Regions from separate parts of the Enterobacter cloacae complex sp. HYC003_NIDB genome, predicted to be linked through region 3. Evidence: predicted binding sites of a transcription regulator. Region 3 holds the regulator's gene; each other region holds the start of a gene.
What was found. Region 3 encodes Fur, which represses iron uptake genes when iron is present. Its sites were predicted from a motif close to ATAATAATGAGAACNACTATCAA; they were not measured.
Positions count from the first base shown of each region.

Region 1 (4,508 bases), 1.5 Mb from region 3:
AACCGGAGACCAGATGACAAGGGCTGGACGCCATGGATGGCGGCCAGAGGCGAATCGAGACAGGATGTCGAGTTGAGCCGACCGCAGGCAGATGGTCGGGAGGTGAGCGCAGTGCGAAGCACCGATTTTCCGCGGGGCCGCGGGGATTGATAAGGGGGCCGCGGCGGCCCCCTTATCCCGTTCACATGCTGTGAAAAAATTATATTCTGTTGATCTTAAGGTGAACGGAACAGTACCTCAGGACCTGTATAAATAAGTTATCCCACTTCCGGCAGCATCCCCGCTGCAATCAAAATCTGCACCAGAATAATCACCACCCCACAACCAAACACCGCGCAAAGCATTGGCGTACCGCCCGCTACGCGATACCCCTGCTGCGGATGTTGCTGGCGGCTCTTCCACGCCAGCAGGGAAGGCAGCAGCAGGGCCAGTACCGATAACGCCACGCCAGCATACCCCAGCGCCATCACAAACCCGCGCGGGTAAAAGAGCGCGAAGGCCAGCGGCGGCAGGAAGGTCATCGCCCCCGTCTGTAAGCGTCCGGCAACGGTATTGCGACGCTGGAACAGATCCGCCATATAGTCAAACAGGCCAAGCGCTACGCCGAGGAAGGAGGTTGCCAGCGCCAGGTCTGCAAACAGATGTACCGCCAGCTCCACGTGTGAAGAGGCCACCACGTTACGCAGGGCAACCAGGAATCCATTCAGACCAGAATGCTCTGCCATCAGGCCGATAAAGGTATTGGAATCAATACTGCCCAGCGTCACCAGCTGCCAGAACAGGTAAGCAATCAACGGAATGGCGCTGCCGATAACAAAGACGCGGCGCAGCTTGCGAATATCACCGTTCATATAGCTCACGATGCTCGGCACGCTGCCGTGAAAACCGAAGGAGGTGAAAATAACCGGGATGGCCGAAAGCGCCAGACCTTTCTCCAGCGGGAGGGAGAGCAGGTTAATCTTGTGAACATGCGGTGCCAGCAGCACCAGCATCACAATCAGGAAGAGAATTTTGGCGCTGAACAAAAAACGGTTAAACAGATCGACCAGCGATGTGCCCGCACAAACCACGCCGCCACCGATCAGCGTAAAGACAATGGCGCCTGTTTCCGGTGAAAGTGACGCACCGAAGCCGTCATTGATACTTGACGCAATCAGCTCCCCGGCGCCGCTGATGTAAGCGGCAGTCAGGGCGTACATCAGGAACATCATGCTGAAACCGGTGATCCACTGCCCGTAGCGTCCAAGATAGCGTGCAGCCAGGGAGCCTAAGCCAGTATCGGCAGGGACATGCTGATAAACCTCCAGCAATAATAGCGCGGTGTAACACATCAGGGCCCACAGACCGCCCAGCAGCACTACGGTAACCCCAAACCCGACGCCGGCGGCAGCCAACGGCATGGCCAACATTCCTGCGCCAATTGTCGTTCCGGCGACGATAAAAATACTTCCCAGAGTTCTGTTCTTCACGCTTTCCTCTACAACGCTTCCATACCGCGACTCATTCTGCGGCGCAGAGTAAGGGAAAAGCACCATCTCGTCAAATCACCGTTACATAGGGTGTAATAATTAATTTACAAAAAGAAAAGGGTAACCTGAGCCAGCGCAAAGCGTGCCGTAGAGGGAACGTTTAGTCTGCTTTTTATTTGCGAGAGGTAACCATGTCAATTCACGGACACGACGTGCTGAATATGATGATTGAGTCAGGTGAGCGCTATACGGAGGAGAGTCTGGTTGAGGCGATACATGCCCGCTTTGGCGAAGCGGCGCGTTTCCATACCTGTTCAGCTTCGGAGATGACGGCCGCGGAGCTGGTGGCGTTTCTGGCGGCGCGCGGAAAATTCATTCCAGCAGCAGACGGATTTTCCACTCACGAAAGTAAAATTTGCCGCCATTAAATAATGCGGTGCTGAAAACTCAGCACCGCTTTTCTGTTAATTCTGGGTATCGAGCGTCGACAGCTCTTTATCAATGAAGTACAGACCTTCCCCGGATTTACCTGCCAGAGATAATTTATCCAGCACGGATTTAAACAGCTTCTCTTCTTCGTGCTGTTCAGCCACATACCACTGAAGGAAATTAAAGGTTGGATAATCCTGGCTGGTCATGGCGGCATGAGCCAGTTCATTAATTTTCTGGGTGATCAGCTGTTCATGCTCATAGGTGGCGCGGAACAGTTCATCAAGAGAGCCGTATTCGGCAAAAGGCGATGCCACGTTATCAATGCGCGGCAGGCTGCCGGTGTCCGTCAGGTAATCAAACAGACGCTGCATGTGCGTCATCTCTTCCTGGGCATGACGACGCAGGAAGGCGGCCGCCCCTTCAAAGCTGTGATAGCTGCACCAGGCGCTCATCTGCTGATAAAGCAGGGAAGAAAAAAGCTCAAGATTCATTTGCGCATTGAGCTTGTCGATCATTTCAGTTTTTAACATGGTGCAGCTCCGGTTTATTAATTCTGGTTCACGATGAGCGACACTATAATTTGTTATTTAATTATTTGCAAAAAGTAAAATAAATATTTCCTTATTAAAAATACGAATGGGAATAAAACGCATTGCCGTCATTTATATTTATTAATGAGAATTGTTTTAGTTCTTATTAAATAAACTGCCAGCGTGACTGGCAGTAGCGGTTAATACCACGGATTCTGGCTGGAAGAGGTAACAGCATATCCCTGACATTTATACTGAATGGTCACACTTTCGTTCAGACAGAGTGAACCGCTGATCAGGGTGCAGGTTTTAATTGGCTGCCCGTAGGCTGACGCAGTGGCGTAGCCCATATGTTGACAGGCTTTGGTTGCCGTACCGTTATTAACATACTCATCAGACCAGGCGTTTTGCAGCATGGCCTGGCCATAGTCGAGGCGCACAATTCCGTTTGGGGCATCCGTACTGCTGACTTCTGCCTGACGGTTGATACTGCACCCGGCGAGCAACAGGATCGTTCCGGCTATGATTACACGTTTCATGGTTCACTCTGCGTGACGGGAAATACGCCATTGTAACCAACGCGATGGTACGCAATGGCTGGAATAGCCGGAGGATCTGCCCTCTCACTGTGCAACGAGCCGGGCCACCGCGCGAAATTGTGAGCGCATCTTTGTTTTTTAAAACAATCTTTCACTTAATTTGAAAGTGCGTTTGTTTGATAGTAAGGTTAAGTTGAAAAGGTATCCACAGCGGGATCGCCCGCCATGCATTCAGGAGAGACAAGATGAAAATTGCACTGATGATGGAAAACAGCCAGGCCGCTAAGAATCCCATCATCCTTAATGAGCTGAAAGCCGTTGCTGATGAGAAAGGTTTTCCGGTCTATAACGTCGGTATGAGTGATGAGAACGATCATCATCTCACCTATATTCACCTGGGCATCATGGCGAGCATTCTGCTTAACGCTAAAGCCGTTGATTTTGTTGTTACCGGCTGCGGTACCGGGCAGGGCGCGCTGATGTCTCTGAACATCCATCCGGGTGTGATTTGCGGTTACTGCATCGATCCTGCGGATGCTTTCCTGTTTGCGCAAATCAACAACGGTAACGCGCTTTCTCTGCCGTTTGCGAAGGGCTTCGGCTGGGGGGCAGAACTGAACGTACGCTTTATCTTTGAGAAAGCGTTTACCGGACGCAATGGCGAAGGCTATCCACCAGAGCGTAAAGAGCCGCAGGTGCGTAACGCCGGGATCCTGAACCAGGTGAAAGCGGCGGTGGTGAAAGAAAACTATCTGGATACCCTGCGAGCAATCGATCCTGAGCTGGTTAAAACCGCCGTATCAGGCCAGCGCTTCCAGCAGTGCTTCTTCGAGAACTGCCAGGACAAAGAGATTGAAGCCTTCGTGCGCGGTATTGTTGGCTGATTTACTTTGCCGGGCGGTGCGTTGCCTGCCCGGCAGATAGCGTTACTTTTTCGATGAGACCGCGCTGCCCGCATCTTGAGTCAGACGCAGCGTGTCAACCATTCCCACCAGGCAGATCAGCGCGATTGCCACAAATGCCAGCCGGAAGCTCATTCCTGGCATACCGGCAATCCCCATCGCCTCACTGACTTTTTCCCCGATACGAATACCAATCGCCCCGAGCGTGATCCCAAGCCCCACGGCAAGCTGCGTTGCGGTTGAAAACAGAGTATTGGCATAGCTCATCTGCACCGATGGCACATCCGCAAAAGCCAACGTACTGATGGCTGTAAACTGAATCGAACGGAAAACGCCGCCCAGATAAAGGATCAGCATGATGAGCCACGCGGGCGTCTGCGGCGTAAGAAACGCGCAGGCCAGCAACGCCAGGACATTCAACGCACCGTTAATCAGCAACAGCCGCTTAAACCCCAGGCTGCGGATAAGCGGCGTCGTCGCCGGTTTAATGGTGAGATTGCCAACGAAAACCGCCAGCACCAGCAGGCCAGAATGGAACGCGTCCATGCCAAAGCCGACCTGGAACATCAGCGGTAACAGGAACGGAACCGCGCTGATGGAGGCGCGAAACAGCGATCCGCCGTACAGGGTGACGCG
Region 1 covers NZ_CP114220.1:1,931,291-1,935,798, forward strand. The annotation lists gene tyrP (tyrosine transporter TyrP) at 258-1,469, opposite strand; gene O1722_RS09065 (YecH family metal-binding protein) at 1,661-1,897, shown strand; gene ftnA (non-heme ferritin) at 1,934-2,431, opposite strand; gene yecR (YecR family lipoprotein) at 2,632-2,970, opposite strand; gene O1722_RS09080 (RpiB/LacA/LacB family sugar-phosphate isomerase) at 3,216-3,854, shown strand; gene O1722_RS09085 (MFS transporter) at 3,897-4,508, opposite strand, start outside.
Region 1: a site for Fur is predicted at 2,576-2,598, ahead of ftnA (non-heme ferritin). Genes of this name have one in related genera too.

Region 2 (4,508 bases), 1.2 Mb from region 3:
TGAAATTCTGGAAGTGGTGAGCGATTGCCCCCAGTCGATCAATAACATTCCTCTTGATGCCAAAAATCACGGCTATACCGTGCTGGATATCCAGCAGGACGGACCAACCATTCGTTATTTAATTCAGAAGTGACTTCACGATCGAAAAAGGCCTCTCAGAGGCCTTTTCTAGTTTACTGGCTTTGGCCACCGTCGTCGTCTGAGCTTCGGCAGGCATGAATGAATGGTGAGACGTGTTCCGCAAACGGAACAGATAGCACCGTGAGGTAGGCTATGTGCTGGGCTGAACGTCGTGAACTGAAACTGTTTACCTGCACAAACCGGACACTCAAATTTGATGTTGGGGATATCCCCTCCAGCCAGGTGTATGGAACAACCACCATACAGCAATCACCGGCTGACAGGGGATATATCTTCTGTCAGAAACGATAGCCTGCTGAGAACATAAATACCCACGGATCCAGTCGGGTATTGATACTTTGCTGCTGCCCGCCAGCTTTAAAGCGCACGTCCGTATCAATGTCCATATACCAGACCGAGGCGTTGATCAGCCAGTCACGGTTAATCAGATAATCCAGACCAACCTGCCCCGCCATACCCCACGAGTCTTTCAGGCTGAGATCGGAGAGCCCGGCCTTTTTACCGGTATCGTTAAATTTCTCATCAAAGAAGGTGGTGTAGTTAACCCCTGCACCAATATAAGGGCGCACCTTGCTGCTGGAATCGCCGAAGTACCACTGCGCCATCAGCGTTGGTGGCAAATGGTGAACCGTGGCAATGTCCCCGGTCGGTCCTAAACCGACGCGGTGACGGAATGGCGTGGCGGCTAAAAGCTCGACGCCAACGTTATCCGTTGCCATATACGTAAACGTCAGGCCTAACTGGGTGTTATTGCTGACGTTAAACCCGCCCATACCCAGTACATTATCGGACCCTTCCGTTGGACGTACCGTTGCCGAACCGGCACGAATAAAGAATTCGCCTGCTTCATGCGCGTACGCGCCGCCAGAGAGACTGCTTAAGATAAGGGCTGCCACCGCTAATTTTTTCATATCCGCTCCATCGTTGTGGTTTTAATTGCGGAGGAGAATATACTCACAAATGAGTAATAAGTGATCTAACACAGATCACATTAAAACCAGTAAGTTAACATTCATTGATCTAGGTTAATTTTTGGTGACGCCTCATAAAGCAATAAGTTGTTACCGCGTCAATTTTTGGCATTTCATGGTTACAAAATTTTCTGTTTTCCCTCTCTTGCGCTTCCTGTAGCGGCTGGATAATTTATCGCTCTCACAATGTGATTTGATGCGTTCTACTTTTGCAGGTGTGCCATGAGTGATCATAACCCGTGCATGACGTGCGGAGCCTGTTGTGCGTATTTTCGAGTCTCGTTCTACTGGGCTGAAGCCAGCGATGGCGGCGGCACCGTTCCGGTTGATCTCACTGAACCCTTAACCCCTTTTCTGCGCTGTATGCGCGGCACCAACCAAAAACAGAGCCGCTGTGTGGCACTGCAAGGTGAGCCTGGGGTATCCACCCGCTGTTCCATTTACGCGGATCGCCCCAGCCCGTGTCGCACTTTCGCGATGTCGGGAAAGGATGGGCAGGTCAATGAGGCATGCAATCGCGCCCGCGCCCGCTATGGATTACCGCCGCTTTACAAAGATATGCTTTTCCATACAAGCCTTGATGCTGCCACCAGCGTGTTATCCGGTGTACAATTGCCGGCTAATTAACACCTGCAATACTCAAGGAGAGTGCATGTCTATCACGGCGAAGTCTGTCTACCGTGACACGGGAAATTTTTTCCGCAATCAGTTCATTACCTTTTTACTGATCGCGTTGTTGTGCGCCTTTATTACGGTGGTGCTGGGTCATGCGTTCTCACCCAGTGATGAACAGATTGCCACGCTGAGCCAGGGGGAAAATCTTGCAGGCAGCGCAGGGTTGTTTGACCTTGTGCAGAATATGACGCCAGAGCAACAGCAAATCTTGCTGCGCGCATCTGCGGCATCTACCTTCTCGGGCCTGATTGGCAACGCCATTCTGGCGGGTGGCGTGTTGCTGATGATCCAGCTGGTGTCTGCCGGCCAACGCGTCAGCGCGTTACGTGCAATCGGGGCCAGCGCTCCGGTGCTGCCAAAACTGTTTATCCTCATCTTCCTGACCACGCTGCTGGTCCAGATGGGGATAATGTTGGTTGTCGTTCCGGGCGTGCTGCTGGCTATCGTGCTTTCATTCGCGCCAGTAATGGTTGTGCAGGACAAAATGGGCATTTTCACCGCCATGCGCAGCAGCATCAGGCTCGCATGGGCCAATATGCGACTGGTCGCCCCGGCCGTTATCAGCTGGCTGCTGGCCAAAACTCTGCTGTTGCTGTTTGCGCCGAATTTTGCGGTGTTAACGCCAAACGTCGGAGCGGTTGTCGCCAATACGCTGAGCAATCTGATTTCAGCCGTGCTGCTGGTCTATTTGTTCCGCCTGTACATGTTAATTCGTCAGTAACTGGGATCGCAGAATGAAGCAGTTTCTTGATTTTTTACCGCTGATCGTATTTTTCGCTTTTTATAAGCTGTACGACATTTATGCCGGCACGCTGGCGCTGATTGTGGCAACGGCTGTGGTGCTGATTTACAGCTGGGTTCGCTATCGCAAAGTTGAAAAGATGGCGCTCATCACCTTCCTGATGGTGGCGGTGTTTGGAGGTCTGACGTTGTTCTTCCACAATGATGAATTTATCAAATGGAAGGTCACGGTGATTTACGGCCTGTTTGCGGGCGCACTCCTCATCAGCCAGTGGGTGATGAAGAAGCCGCTGATCCAGCGCATGCTGGGGAAAGAACTGACCCTGCCACAGGCTGTGTGGGGGCGTCTGAATATCGCCTGGGCGCTATTTTTTATTCTGTGTGGTCTGGCGAATATCTATATCGCATTCTGGCTGCCGCAGAATATCTGGGTCAACTTCAAGGTGTTTGGCCTGACGGCGCTGACTCTTATCTTCACCCTGCTCAGCGGCGTTTATATTTATCGCCACATGCCGCAGGATGACAAGCACTGATCCTTCTGGCCAGATCGCCACGCGGTCTGGCCTCTTTTCCGCCTTCTCTTTTCTCTACATCCTTCCTGCGAAAATGTCTGAATCATGAAGATTTTATGGAGTTTGCTGTCACTTTATTGTAATGAGAATGACTATCATTAATATTCGTCATCGCATTTTTAACAAATGGAAATGAGTTGATGAATAACATAATAAGATTTGCCCCGGCTACACTTACGCTCGCCATTCTTTCAACGCTTTATCAGAGCGCACACGCAGCGGAAGATCCTCTCGCCGATGGTGAAACAATGGTTGTTCAGGCCACCGCTGAAGAGGCGCTGAAGCAACAGCCGGGGGTTTCCATCATCACGGCAAAGGACATAGAAAAGGATCCACCGGTTAACGATCTTTCAGAAATTATTCGCAAAATGCCCGGGGTTAACCTCACCGGAAACAGCGCGACAGGCAGCCGCGGTAACAACCGCCAGATCGACATCCGCGGTATGGGGCCGGAGAACACGCTGATTCTGATTGACGGTGTGCCGGTGACGTCACGTAACTCGGTGCGCTACAGCTGGCGCGGGGAGCGCGACACCCGCGGGGATACCAACTGGGTTCCGCCAGAGATGGTTGAGCGCATTGAAGTGCTCCGGGGACCTGCTGCCGCCCGCTATGGTTCGGGGGCGGCCGGCGGCGTCGTCAACATCATTACCAAACGCCCGACCAACGACTGGCACGGCTCGCTCTCCCTGTACACTAACCAGCCTGAAAATGATAAAGAGGGAGCGACGAAACGCGCTAATTTTGATCTGAGCGGCCCCCTTGCGGGCGATGCGTTAACGATGCGTCTGTACGGGAATATCAACAAAACTGACGCAGATGCTCAGGACATCAACACCGCGCAAAACGGCTCTTACGCCGCCGGACGTGAAGGCGTGCGCAACAAGGACATTAATGCCCTGCTCTCCTGGAAACTCACGCCACAGCAGATTATCGATTTCGACTACAGCTACAGCCGCCAGGGCAATATCTACGCGGGTGATACTCAATACAGCAACAGCAACGTCAGCCCTGACGGTCTGGTGTCGTCCCTGTATGGACACGAAACGAACCGAATGTACCGCCAGTCTTATGGCATTACGCACAACGGCATCTGGGACTGGGGTCAGTCAAAGTTCGGTGTTTATTATGAAAAGACCAACAACACCCGCCTGGAAGAAGGCTCTACGGGCAAAGTTGAGGGGATGATCAATAGCGATAAATACGATACCAGCCGGCTGGAGTCATACCGTTCAACGGGTGAACTGAACATGCCTTTCTTCTGGCTGGTCGAACAGACGCTAACCGTGGGTGCAGAATGGAACCGTGATGAACTGAACGATCCGGCCTCAATGCAGGCGACAAATGTGTCGGGAGAAGTGATTAACGGCGTTCCCGGTACGGCTTCTGAGCGCAACAGCAAAAACAG
Region 2 covers NZ_CP114220.1:2,193,471-2,197,978, reverse strand. The annotation lists gene yedF (sulfurtransferase-like selenium metabolism protein YedF) at 1-133, shown strand, start outside; gene ymcF (cold shock small protein YmcF) at 169-390, opposite strand; gene ompW (outer membrane protein OmpW) at 420-1,052, opposite strand; gene O1722_RS10310 (YkgJ family cysteine cluster protein) at 1,335-1,739, shown strand; gene O1722_RS10305 (YciC family protein) at 1,765-2,508, shown strand; gene O1722_RS10300 (septation protein A) at 2,522-3,061, shown strand; gene O1722_RS10295 (TonB-dependent siderophore receptor) at 3,241-4,508, shown strand, end outside.
Region 2: a site for Fur is predicted at 3,177-3,199, ahead of O1722_RS10295 (TonB-dependent siderophore receptor). Genes of this name have one in related genera too.

Region 3 (4,508 bases):
TACTGATAGAGTTCGTCATCAACTTCGATTGTTTTCATCTTAATCCAGTGCGATATCTTATCTGAATACAAGTCGTTGAGATTATAAGGTCAAATCCCAACAGCGGATAGCGTCAAACCAGGTTGGCGGCAAAAGTCAGATTAAACTGGATCCTTGCCCCCGGGCGGCAGAATGGTCAACATGATACCCTAACCTGACAAACCTAAAAAAAGAACTTTGCCATGAAATTGAATACCCGAGCGCAAACTGCACAATCGCCGAACAATAATTCTCCCATCGTACTGGTTCACGGCCTGTTTGGTAGCCTGGATAATCTGGGTGTGCTGGCGCGCGATTTAGTGACCGATCACGCGATCCTCCAGGTTGATATGCGCAATCACGGTCTTTCTGGGCGCTCGGAGGAGATGACCTACGCAGCCATGGCGCAGGATCTGCGGGACACCCTCGATGCGAATAATATCCAGAAAGCGACGCTTATCGGGCATTCAATGGGCGGCAAAGCGGTGATGGCGCTCACTGCGCTGGCCCCTGAGCGAATTTCCGGGCTGGTGGTCATCGACGTTGCGCCCGTCAATTACGACGTTCGCCGTCACGATGAGATTTTTACCGCCATCAATGCGGTCACCGAAGCGGGTGTCGCAACCCGCCAGCAGGCGGCTGCCGTTATGCGTGAGCATCTTGATGAGGAAGGCGTAGTTCAGTTCCTGCTGAAATCGTTTGTTGACGGACAATGGCGCTTTAACGTCCCGGTATTGTGGGATCAGTATTCGCATATTGTGGGCTGGGAAACCGTCCCCGCCTGGCCGCACCCTACCCTTTTTATTCGCGGCGGCAACTCCCCTTACGTCACTGATGCGTATCGTGACACGCTGCTGGCGCAATTCCCGCAGGCTCGCGCTCACGTCATTGCCGGTGCCGGACACTGGGTACACGCGGAAAAACCGGATGCCGTCCTGCGCGCCATTCGCCGCTATCTTACTGATACAGCGAATTGATTAAAAAGCCAGCGACCGGAAGACGACGGGCTTCCAGTCGTTGGCGTGTGGATTTGGGTGATGTATGATGGCGCGCTTATCGCCCGGGCATTAGCAGGGCGGCGTGTTTCCCCCGAAGTCTCAGAATCATGGCCAAAGAACAAACGGACCGTACGACACTAGATCTGTTCGCGAATGAGCGTCGACCGGGACGACCGAAAACGAATCCGCTTTCGCGCGATGAACAGCTGCGTATCAATAAACGCAACCAGCTTAAACGCGATAAAAATCGTGGGCTTAAGCGTGTCGAACTGAAGCTGAATGCCGATGCCGTCGATGCGCTTAACGAGTTAGCTGACGCGCGCAACATCAGCCGCAGCGAACTGATCGAAGAGATGCTGATCGCCCAGCTTGAGACGTTACGCGGCAAGGCGTGAGTCAGAAAATCCCCAATATTACCTTTTTCATGTAGCACAGAGTGCAGTCCTGCGTGATAGCTGTTTCCGCAGGGTTGCCTGTTCTGCTATTATTGCCCTTATCCGTGGACAATTTGGGCCACCATACCATTAAGTTTCAAGAGGTTATTTTACTCATGGCAATCATCGGCATTTTCTTTGGCAGTGATACCGGCAATACTGAAAATATCGCAAAAAACATTCAAAAACAGCTCGGTAAAGACGTTGCTGATGTGCATGACATCGCCAAGAGCAGCAAAGAAGATCTCGAGGGCTATGACATCCTGCTGCTGGGCATCCCGACCTGGTACTACGGTGAAGCACAGTGTGACTGGGACGATTTCTTCCCGACGCTGGAAGAAGTAGACTTCAACGGCAAGCTGGTTGCCCTGTTTGGCTGTGGCGATCAGGAAGACTATGCTGAGTATTTCTGTGATGCGCTGGGCACTATTCGCGACATCATTGAGCCACGCGGTGCTGCGATCGTCGGTCACTGGCCAACGGCGGGTTACCATTTCGAAGCGTCCAAAGGTCTGGCAGATGACGATCACTTCGTTGGCCTGGCCATTGATGAAGACCGTCAGCCAGAGCTGACCGCTGAGCGTGTAGAAAAATGGGTTAAGCAGGTTCGTGAAGAGCTGAACCTGGACGATATCCTTAACGCCTGATATCCCTGCGGCGCAACTCCGGTTGCGCCCGTTTTCCAGGTAAAACCGATTAAATTAATTGCTACAAACTTTTAACTTTTTCGCCCAGACCTGTACAATATCCCCCTGGTAAAAAGTGGGTGCCATCGAACAAGTTTGTTGGTGATACCACGTTTTTATAAGCATACTTTGCTTGAGACTTGCAGTTTTCATTTAGCCATGGCAGTTCTATAATGAGACGCATTATCCCAAGTGCATTTTCTGTCACTTCTTCTTTTGAAGTGAATCGTTTAGCAACAGGACAGATTCCGCATGACTGACAACAATACCGCATTAAAGAAAGCTGGCCTGAAAGTAACGCTTCCTCGGTTAAAAATCCTTGAAGTGCTTCAGGGGCCAGACAATCACCATGTCAGTGCGGAAGACCTTTATAAGCGTCTTATCGATATGGGTGAAGAGATTGGGCTGGCAACCGTCTATCGTGTGCTGAACCAGTTTGATGACGCGGGCATTGTTACTCGTCATAATTTCGAAGGCGGTAAATCCGTGTTCGAGCTGACTCAGCAGCATCACCACGATCACCTGATCTGCCTCGACTGTGGCAAGGTCATTGAATTTAGCGATGATTCCATTGAATCACGCCAGCGTGAAATCGCCGCCCGTCATGGCATCCGCCTGACCAACCACAGCCTGTACCTGTACGGTCACTGCGCTGAAGGCGATTGCCGCGAAGACGACCACGCGCACGACGCGAAATAATATCGTGTTCATACTCTGAGCCAGCCGTAAGGTTGGCTTTTTTTTGCCTGAAAAAAGCCCGGTGGCGCTGCGCCACCGGGCGTAAAGCAACTTATTTATTGTTATTGCGAATCTCGTCCCAGATCTTATCGCAACGCTTCGCCACTTCCTGATCGTTACCGCTTTTCCGCGCCTGGATACAGGCCTGGTAATCCATCACGCGAACATTTTCCTGCGTCGCAAACTGCTCATGCGCTTTCTCTTTTTTCAGCACATTCAGCACGCTCTGGCAGGCTTCAATCTTCTCTGGCGATCCTTGTGCTGTATTGATGCAGGCGCTATACGCCTCCTTCAGACGGGAGTCTTCTTTCTGCGCCTGATCCTGCGCACACGCCACCAGCCCCGATGCCAGCAGCGCAACGATTACCATTTTTTTCATCATATGCAGTCTCCATGCAGGCGGGATTTCGCCCGCCTGCGTGTTCATCAGAAGATTGTGAATGGCGCAATGACCATGAATTTCACGTCACGTTCATCCTGGAAGATGTTGCCGTAACCGCCCGCGTAGCTCGGGATATCGGAGTGGTTGTCATACTGGGTGAAGTGCAGTTTGAACATCGTGCCTTTCGCACGGCCCTCCTGAAGGGTGTAAATCGCATCCAGACTGTATGAAGACTCTTTCAGACGGTAATTCGGATCGTAGTAGGCGTCTGGCGTAGCCATATCTGCTGGCTTTGCGTCCCAGGCGTACGCGTAGGACGCACCCACCGCCCAGCCAGGCAGATTCCAGTTCTTCAGGTCATACATTGCGCCGAAGAAGACCGCCTTTTCGCCGTCGGCGTTAAAGTCAGAGCGGTTATCCCACCAGATATCCAGACGACCATTGGAAGAGGCGTAGGTTGGCGTCATACGTTGCAGGAAGTAGCCCTGCTGCCCTTCTGCCTTGACCCATGTTCCCTCCAGACGTAAATCAACCTGACCTACCTTGTAACCGAAGGTCAGCGCCTGTAACCACGCGGTGCCGTCATAGATATCATTTACGCTGCCATCACTGACTTTGTCGCGCGTACCGTAGAACTGATAGCTGGTGCTCAGCGGGCTACCCGCGATATCAAATTTGTAGCTGGCTTTAGCAAAGTACTGATCGATATAGCCTTCAGCCTGACCAAAAGCAGCTTCCAGCACCAGATCGTTTTTGAAGTCGTACTTCGCCCCCAGCGAGTGGAGATAATCAACTTTGGTTTTTTTATCGTTCTGATAGAACTTGTCCATCTCAATGTGCCACGGCGCTTTGTACTCGTTGGTCCACATATAGGAGAAGCTCAACGCCCCCGCATCGCCGTAGTCAAAATTAGCACCGGCTTCCGCACCCTGATAGGTACCTGGCATAAAGCTCCAGTGCGGTGCTAACAGCGTCTGGCCGGTTGGCTGGATATAACCTCCACGCGCCCAGACCGGACCATATTTGAATTTTGCAGCCGCTTTATACAGGCTGATTCCGCTTTTATCGCCGGACCAGTCTTCGTCGTAGGCTTTATTGCTGGAGGAGAACGCAATTTCGTTCGGATGGCCGCTGTCGCCATTTTCGGCCATTTCAATTGCGGTGAACGCTGCAATATCGATCCCGAACATATCGGCGGCATATCCCGACTGGAAATCAAGGTTGGCGTTCCAGGTCGAGTGAGAAAGGTTGG
Region 3 covers NZ_CP114220.1:3,437,986-3,442,493, forward strand. The annotation lists gene seqA (replication initiation negative regulator SeqA) at 1-38, opposite strand, end outside; gene ybfF (esterase) at 222-995, shown strand; gene ybfE (LexA regulated protein) at 1,124-1,411, shown strand; gene fldA (flavodoxin FldA) at 1,567-2,097, shown strand; gene fur (ferric iron uptake transcriptional regulator) at 2,389-2,835, shown strand; gene chiQ (ChiQ/YbfN family lipoprotein) at 2,927-3,253, opposite strand; gene chiP (chitoporin ChiP) at 3,301-4,508, opposite strand, start outside.